2 regions of the Rubrivirga litoralis genome follow, and region 2 is predicted to be linked to the other one. Evidence: predicted binding sites of a transcription regulator. Region 2 holds the regulator's gene; the other holds the start of a gene.
What was found. The regulator HrcA, encoded in region 2, represses chaperone genes, less so after heat shock. The targets are predictions, from matches to a motif close to TNTTAGCACTCNCNNNNNGNGAGTGCTAANA.
Positions count from the first base shown of each region.

Region 1: groES (co-chaperone GroES) is a predicted target of HrcA. The motif match lies at 1,857-1,887, and genes of this name have one in related genera.

Region 1 is NZ_JAVRHT010000002.1:138,107-142,514, reverse strand. Features, by position in the region: gene groL (chaperonin GroEL) at 1-1,394, opposite strand, end outside; gene groES (co-chaperone GroES) at 1,511-1,804, opposite strand; gene RM540_RS02040 (DUF2085 domain-containing protein) at 1,984-2,505, shown strand; gene RM540_RS02035 (DUF4199 family protein) at 2,505-3,026, shown strand; gene RM540_RS02030 (hypothetical protein) at 3,023-3,664, opposite strand; gene mutY (A/G-specific adenine glycosylase) at 3,820-4,408, opposite strand, start outside.
Region 2 is NZ_JAVRHT010000041.1:1,191-5,598, reverse strand. Features, by position in the region: gene RM540_RS14050 (alkene reductase) at 1-750, shown strand, start outside; gene RM540_RS14045 (hypothetical protein) at 953-1,447, opposite strand; gene hrcA (heat-inducible transcriptional repressor HrcA) at 1,818-2,894, shown strand; gene RM540_RS14035 (nucleotide exchange factor GrpE) at 3,135-3,734, shown strand; gene dnaJ (molecular chaperone DnaJ) at 3,770-4,408, shown strand, end outside.

The DNA.
Region 1 (4,408 bases), on a different contig from region 2:
ACGACCACCGAGCCCTCGAGCCCGGCGTTGTTGACGATCTGGCGGAGCGGCTCCTCGAGCGCCCGGCGCACGATGCGGACGCCGATCTTCTGGTCCTCGTTGTCCGTGTCGACGTTGTCGAGCGACGGGAGGGCACGGATGAAGGCGACGCCGCCACCGGCGACGATCCCCTCCTCGACGGCCGCGCGGGTCGCGTGCAGCGCGTCCTCGACGCGGGCCTTCTTCTCCTTCATCTCGGGCTCGGTCGCGGCCCCGATCTTCAGGACGGCCACGCCGCCGGCGAGCTTGGCGAGCCGCTCCTGGAGCTTCTCGCGGTCGTAGTCCGACGTCGTCGACTCCGTCTGAGCGCGGATCTGGTTGATCCGGGCCTTGATCTCGTCGTCCGAGCCGTCGCCGTCGACGAGCGTCGTGTTGTCCTTCGTGATTACGACGCGCTTGGCACGGCCAAGCAGGTCGACCGAGGCGTTCTCGAGCCGGAACCCCTTCTCCTCGGAGAGCACCTGGCCGCCGGTGAGGACGGCGATGTCCTCGAGCATGGCCTTGCGGCGGTCGCCGAAGCCGGGGGCCTTCACGGCCGCCACGCGGAGCGTGCCGCGGAGCTTGTTCACGACGAGCGTGGCGAGCGCCTCGCCGTCGATGTCCTCGGCCACGAGCAGGAGCGGGGCGCCCATCTGGGCCACCTTCTCCAGCACGGGCAGGAGGTCCTTCATCGCCGAGATCTTCTTGTCGTGGACGAGCACGAGCGCGTCCTCGAGCACGACCTCCATGTTGTCGGGGTCGGTCACGAAGTACGGGCTGAGGTAGCCGCGGTCGAACTGCATGCCCTCGACCGTGTCGAGCGACGTGTCGGTCCCCTTGGCCTCCTCGACCGTGATCACGCCGTCCTTGCCGACCTTGTCCATCGCCTCTGCGATAAGGTCGCCGATCTCGTTGTCGTTGTTGGCCGAGATGGACCCGACCTGGGCGATCTCGTCCTTGCCGCCGACGTCGCGCGAGAGGCTCTTAAGGTTCTCGACGACGACCTGGACGGCCTTGTCGATGCCGCGCTTGAGGTCCATCGGGTTGGCGCCCGAGTTGACCGAGCGGAGGCCCTGGTTCATGATGGCCTGGGCGAGGACGGTAGCCGTCGTCGTCCCGTCACCGGCGACGTCCGACGTCTTGGAGGCGACCTCCTTGACCATCTGGGCGCCGACGTTAGCGATCTTGTCTTCGAGCTCGACCTCCTTGGCGACGGTCACACCGTCCTTGGTGACGGTCGGGGCGCCGAACTTCTTCTCGATGATGACGTTGCGGCCCTTCGGCCCGAGCGTCACCTTGACGGCGTTGGCGAGCGCGTCGACGCCCTCTTTGAGCTGGTTGCGGGCTTCCGCGTCGAATGTGATTTGCTTAGACATTGGGTTGGGTTGAGTGGTTGTCTGGTTCAGAGTTCAGGGTTGAGTGCGCCGAGCGGCCGGCGCAGGCTCGGGGCGGGTTGACTCTGAACCCTGGACCCCGAACCTCCTCAACCCGATCAGCCGTTGACGACGCCGAGGATGTCCGACTCGCGCATGATGAGGACGTCGTCCCCGTCGAGCTGGATCTCGGTGCCGGCGTACTTGCCGTAGAGGACCGTGTCGTTCTCCGAGACGGTCATGTCGACCTTCGTCCCGTTCTCGACCTTGCCCGGGCCGACGGCGACGACGGTGCCGCGCATGGGCTTCTCCTTAGCGGTGTCAGGGATGTAGAGGCCGCTGGCGGTCTGGGTCTCCGCCTCCTGGGGCTTGACGACGACGCGGTCGCCGAGGGGCTTGATCGATGTGGCCATGTGGACTGTAGGTTGGTGCGACGAAAGGGGCGCGGCGGGGCCGCGATGCAGAGGGTAGCACTCTCGCAGGGAGAGTGCTAAGGGTTCCACGCGCACCTCGCCCCAGCGATCCCCAGCGGCCGTTAAGAGCACGTCAAGCGTACCGCACGGCGCCCGTCCTGCCGCCGTAGGTTTCGGCCATGACGCCCCTCGTCCCCGCCCCGCCCCGCCCGTGGGCGCTCGCCTCGGTCGCCGTAGTGGCCCTCCTCGGCGTGGTCCTGGCCGCCCCGCTCCTGGGCGGGGCGGGCGCCGCCGTCCGGTTCGCGTTCTCGCACGTGTGCCACCAGATGCCCGAGCGGTCGCTGTGGGTCGGGGGCGGGCCGGTCGCGCTGTGCCACCGCTGCCTGGGCGTCCTCGCCGGCCTCGCGGGCGGACTCGTCGCCGCCCCGCTCGTGCCCCGCCTCCGGGCTCTCGGCCGCGTGCGGGCGGGGCGGTGGCTCGCGCTGGCGGCCCTGCCGATGGCGGTCGACTGGCTCCTCGGCGCGACCGGCGTGTGGGCCAACACGCCCGCGTCGCGCCTGGCGACGGGCGCCCTGTTTGGTGTGACGGCCGGGCTCTTCCTGGCCGAAGCGCTGCTCGCCCGGTCGGCAAGCGCGAACCGGACAGAAGAGCCGGCCTGCCCGCCCCGCCCGTCGTTGTCTCCCTCACCCTCCCGTTCCTGATGCCCACGAAATTCCCCTCCATCGCGATCGGCGCGGCCGTCTACGCCGTCCTCTCGGTCCTCCTCACGTTCGTCTCGCAGACGGGCGGGTTCATGGCGCAGACGATCGGGGGGTGTGCCATCTGTCTCGCCGCGCTCGCCGGCCCGCTCGTCGCCGTGTGGCACTACACGAGCACGTACTCGCTGACGGTCCCGGCCGGCACAGGCGCCGGTCTCGGCGCGGGCGCGGGCGCACTGGGCGGCGTCTTGAGCGGGGTCCTCACCCTCGTGCTCCAGGCGATCAACCTCCTCCCCAGCGCCGAGGAGCAAATTGCGCGGACGCGCTCGATGATGCTGGAGCAGGGGGGCGACCCCGCGCAGGTGGACCAGCAGATAGAGATGATGTCGGGGTTCACGGGCAACCCGGCCGTCGGCATCGTGGTGGCCGTCGTCATCGGCGCCGTCGTGGGCGCGATTGCCGGAGCCATCGGCGCGTCCGTCTTCAAAAAAAGGGGGGCGCGGATGGACGACCCGGCCGTCTAGCCCCGCCCGCGCCTTTCAGGGGCGGGGTGGCGCCCGCCGCGCGGGCCGAACAGCGTCTGGAGCACGAACGCGTCGCGCGCCGCCTGCGGGTCGCGGAGCCGCGCGCGCCAGTCCGGCCGCCCCGCCCGCCGTGCCGACTGGGCTTCCGGCGGGGAGGGGCGGAGGCCGTGCGGGTCGTGGCGCCGACGGGCGGCGCCGGACGCCGGGGCGCCGCCCCGCTCGAACCGCTCCTCGGAGAACGGGCTCGACGTCCCGAACCCGTGCGCCTCGTGGTCGACCGGGGACGCGCCGCTGAACGAGCCGCGGACGGCCGAGAACTCCGGCGTCGGCGCGGCCGGGCGGAGCGGCGGGACGGGCAGGGGCGAGGGCGGGGCGGCGCGGTCGACCTCGACGGCGATGGGCTCGCGCTCCGACACGGGCGGCGTGCCGGGGCCGCGCGGGCCTTCGGGCTCGCCGGCGGCCTCGGCCAGCGCCTCCTCCATCTGCAGCATGAACGACTGGAACGGCGTCGGCGCCCGCTCGCCCTCGGCCTCCTGCATCTGCTCCGGGGCGCGCTTCGCGTTCGCCCGCTGCCGGCCGCGGAGCAGGTAGTACGCGGCGACGGCGAGGAGCGGGAGGAGCTCGATGAGCGTTTGCATGCGCCGCGTACGGCGGGGCGGGGCGGTGGGTTCGGGGAGGCCCACTCTGTGAGCGGGAACGGGGACCGGGGAACAGGGGACGGGCAGAGAAAACTGCGGGCGGGGCGGTGGCACTTCCCGAACCCCGAACTCTGAACTCCTCAACCTCTGCCCACCTACAGCAGCCGCGGCTGGCGGACCTCGGCCTGGAGCGCCTCGATCACGCGTCGGTTCGCGCGCGGGAACGCGTAGTCGTCGAGGCTCTCCGGCTGCACCCAGCGGATGGGCTCGCCGGACGCCGAGACCGGCTCGCCCCCGGCCAGCCGGCACCGGAAGGCGTGGAGCGTGATGCGGAAGTGCGAGTAGGCGTGCTCGACGCGAGCTAGCGCGCGGCCCACCTCGACCTCGACCCCCAGCTCCTCGCGGACCTCGCGGCGGCACGTCTCGGCCAGCGTCTCGCCCGGCTCCTGCTTGCCGCCGGGGAACTCCCAGAGCCCGCCCAGCATGGCGTCCTCGGGCCGGCGCTGGATGAGGAGCCGCCCCGCCCCGTCCGCCGCGACGGCGACGACGACCGTGTGGTGGGGGACCGGCTTCGCCTTCGACGTCACCGGGTAGCGCTCCGGGGCGCCCTCGGCGTAGGCCGCGCACACACCGTTTAGCGGGCAGTTTGGGCAGTTGGGGGAGCGGGGCGTGCAGAGCAGGGCGCCCAGTTCCATCACGGCCTCGTTGAACCGGCCCGGGTCGTCCGTGTCGAGGAGCTGGTCG
Region 2 (4,408 bases):
AAGGGGAAGGCCATGACGCCGGACTTCCAGATGGTCCCGTTCGAGACGCCCCACGCGCTGACCGAGGACGAGATCGCTGATACGGTCGAGCAGTACCGGCACGGCGCCCGGCTCGCGCGCAGCGCCGGCTTCGACGGGGTCGAGATCCACGCGGCGAACGGCTACCTCATCGAGCAGTTTTTGGGCTCGGACTCGAACCACCGGACCGACGCCTACGGCGGCTCCGTCGAGAATCGGCTCCGGTTCCTCCGCGAGGTGACGGACGTCGTCCTCGCCGAGTGGCCCGCCGACCGCGTCGGCGCGCGGCTGTCGTTCGCGGCCGGCACGAACGGCGTGACCGACGCCGACCCCGAGGAGACGTTCGGGGCCGCGTCGGAGGCGCTCTCCGAGGCCGGCCTCGCCTACCTCCACGGCATCCGCCCGAACGCGGGCATGGGGTCCAAGGGCGGGCTGGGCGACCTCGATGCCATCGCCCTGATGCGCCAGCACTTTAGCGGCGCCGTCATCGCGAACGCCGACTACGACCGCGAGGAGGGTGAGGCGATCCTCCAGGCGGGCACCGCCGACCTCGTCGCCTACGGCCGCCCGTTCCTCGCCAACCCCGACCTCGCCATCCGGTACGCCGCGCAGGAGGCTGGGCTCGACGCGCCCCTCAACGAGCCCAACCCCAGCACGTTCTATGGCGGCGGCGCCGAAGGCTACACGGACTACCCGATCTGGGACGGCCAGCCGGCCGCCGTCGAGGCCTGACCGCCCCGCCCCGCCCGTCAGGGCGGGCGCACGCTAACGAGTCAGCGTCTCGGACGGGTCGGGGTACTCGGTACGGGGTACGCGCGCGTCGAGGTCGGATCGAACCGTACCTCGTACCCGGTACCCCGTACCAGCCCGAAGGGTGCTCTAGCATATGCTCACCCCGCCCCGCCCGCCGAATTGCGCGGGCGGGGCGGCGCCTTTATAGTAACCGCTCGCGCGTGGCCCGCTCGCGAACCGTCCCCCCGACGACGAGCCCGGCGGCGATGAGCACGAGGTTTTTGACGATGTACTGGCCTTCGAGCGTCAGCGCGAACAGGTCGAGCGGCGACGCGAGCGGCCAGATCGAAAAACACACCTCGGGGAGCACGACGAACGGGAGGAACGTGCCCGGCATCTGGAGCGCGAGCAGGAACAGCGCCCCGCGGACGGTCGGCCGGAACAGGAGGAGCACGCCGATCAGCACCTCCCACGCGGCGAGGACCGGGTAGAAGACGTCCGGGTTGACGAAGTAGACCGTGTTGCGGACGAGATCCTCGGCCGGGCTCAGGCCGGGGATCAGCTTGAGCCCGCCGAACCAGATAAACACGACGCCGATGGCGTAGCGGAGCAGGCGGACCCCGTGGCGGCTCATCCAGGCGGCAATGCGCGCGTCGAGGCGGTCGAGGGTCGAGTGCGGGAGGCGGGTGACGTCCACGGCAGTACAGGAGGGTGTGGCGTGTGAACGGGGCGGGGCGGGGCGCTCCGTGACCGGCCGGTCAAGACGGGGCGGGGAGGGGGTGAACTCGGACCGCCCCGCCCTCACACGACGGGGGGGGCACGTCATGCGACCGACGTGCGGCGGAGGCAGGCAGCGGGTGGGGCGGTTCGGGCGAGCCGTGGCGCCACCCCGCTCGCGGCAGCTGCCGCGGCGGAACGGGCGGGGTGGCGTCCGTACTGGCGTCCGTACGCGGCCGCCCCCACAGGGCGGGGCGGCTGAAATCGGTGCGAAGGCTCGGCCCGCCCCGCCCGCGCGCAGACGGGCGCCGCCGCTACCTTCGTTTGTTCCGTCGCCTGCCACCCACGCCGTGCCCCGCCCGAGCGACCCCGCCCGCCCCGCCGGCCCGCTTTCTGAGCGGGAGCAGGACGTGCTGCGCCGCGTCGTCCAGCACTTTATCGGGACCGCCGCGCCGGTCGGCTCGAAGGCGCTCGCCGGCGACGTCGAGCTGTCCAGCGCGTCGATCCGGACGACCATGCGCGACCTGGAGGACGCCGGCTACCTCGGCCACCCCCACACGTCGGCCGGGCGCGTCCCGACCGAGCAGGGCTACCGGCTCTACGTCGACGACCTCCTCGACGTGACGGGCCTGTCGGCGCGCGAGGCCACGCTCCTCCGCGACGGCGTCCGCCGCCGGCTGGGCGACCTCGACGCCATCGCCCGCGACACGTCGCGCCTGCTCGGGCGGCTCAGCCAGCTTTTGGGCGTCGTCCTCACGCCCCAGCTCTCGACCGGCGTCCTCGACCGGCTCGAGGTCGTCCGGCTGTCGTCGTCGCGCGTCCTGTTCGTGCTCGCGCTGCGGGGCGGGCTGGCGCGGACGGTCACGGCCGAGCTCGACGTCGAGGCCGACCCCGCCGCGCTCGACGCCGTGGTGCAGCGCCTGAACGAGCGGCTGGCCGGCTTGACGCTCGCCGAGATCCGCCGGACCGGGGCCGACCGCGTGGGCGACCTCGCGGAGCACGACCGGACGGGCGTGGTCCGCGTCGTGCTCCGCGAGGGGCCGGCCCTGTTCCGCGACGAGACGCCGGGCCAGCGCGCGGCGATCGGCGGCGCGCAGCACCTGGTCTCGCAGCCCGAGTTCAACCGGCCCGAGCTCGTCCGCGACGTGGTCGAGCTGGCCGAGAGCGAGGACGTCGTGGTCCACCTCCTGGAGCGGCCGGCGGCCGTCGACCCGGCCGAGCCCGACGGCGCCGTCGTCCTCATCGGCCGCGAGGTCGAGCGCGGCCGCCCCGGCGGCCCGTCCTACTCCGTCGTGACGGCGCCGTACCGCGTGGGCGGGGCGGTCGGGGCCGTGGCCGTGATCGGCCCGACGCGGATGGACTACGGCCGGGCCATCGTGCTCGTCGAGCACGTGGCCGGCCTGCTCGCCGCCCCGCCCGACGACTGACGCGCGAGGTGGTCGACGCGGTGCCCCCTGAGAATCCCCCAGCCCGGGCTCCGGCGTGGGCGGGGCGGCCGACCGGAGCCTGCCGCACGCGCCCCGAAACCGCCCCGCTTGGCGGCCTGACACGGGGGCGGGGTGGATCTGGAGCCGCCCGCCCGTGGTGAGACCGCCCCGCCCTTTCTCCCCCGTTTCGCCCGTCCTCCTCCGGCCCGGCGCGATCTTTCCCGCCCGGCCGCTCACGCCATGACCGACCGCCCCGCCTCTCCCGACGCCGCGCCCGACGGCGCCGCCCCGCCCCCCGACGCCCCGCCCGCCATGACGGACGACGCCCTGCCCGCCGACGAGGTCGACGAGACCGCCCCCTCCGACGCCGCGACCGACGACGTCGAGGCGCTCCGCGCCGAGGTCTCTGGCCTCCAGGAGAAGCTGCTCCGCCAGACCGCCGAGTACCAGAACTACCGCCGCCGCTCCGAAGGCGACCGCGCCGAGTCCGTCCGCGTGGGCCGGCAGGGCGTGCTGCTCCCCATGCTCGACGTCTACGACGACCTCCGCCGCTCGCTCGACGCCGCCCGGACCGCGGCCGAGTCGGGCGGGGCGGGGGAGACCGGCGCGCTGCTCCAGGGCATCGAGCTGGTCACGAAAAAGTTTACAGACGCCCTCGCCGGTGTCGGCGTTGAGCCCATTGAGGCCGTCGGCCGCCCGTTCTCCGAGGAGGAGCACGAGGCCGTCATGCAGCAGCCGGCGCCCGACGCCGAGTCCGGCACCGTCCTTGCCGAGGTCCAGCCGGGGTACCGCCTCGGGGACCGTGTCCTCCGTCACGCCCGCGTCGTCGTCGCCGAATAGGCGCCGCCCCACCGCCCCCAGATCCCACCCCGCCCGTGCCCGCCGACGCCACCCAACGCGATTTCTACGACGTCCTCGGCGTCGCCCGTACGGCGACGCCGGACGAGATCAAAAAGGCCTATCGGAAGAAGGCCCTCCAGTTCCACCCCGACCGCAACCCCGGCGACGCCGAGGCCGAGTCCTCGTTTAAGGAGGCGGCCGAGGCCTACGAGGTGCTCTCCGACGAGGGCAAGCGCGCCCGCTACGACCGCTTTGGCCGGGCCGGGCTGGGGAACGGCGCCGCGGGCGCGCCGGGCGGGTTCTCCGACATCTCCGACATTTTCTCGGCGTTCTCGGACATCTTCGGGGGCGGCTCCCAGTTCGAGGACGTGTTCGGCCGGAGCGCCGGGCGCCGCCGCAGCCACGGCCGCCCCGGGACCGACCTCCGCGTCCGCCTTGCGCTCACGCTCGAGGAGATCTCCGAGGGCGTCGACCGCCAGCTCACGCTCCGCAAGTTCGTCGCGTGCGACCACTGCGACGGGACGGGCGCCGAGGACAAAGAGGCCGGGTTCCGCACGTGCTCGACGTGCGACGGGGTCGGCGAGGTGCGGCAGGTGTCGACCTCGTTTTTCGGCCAGTTCGTGAACGTCCAGCCGTGCCCGACGTGCCAGGGCGAGGGCCGCGTGATCGTCGAC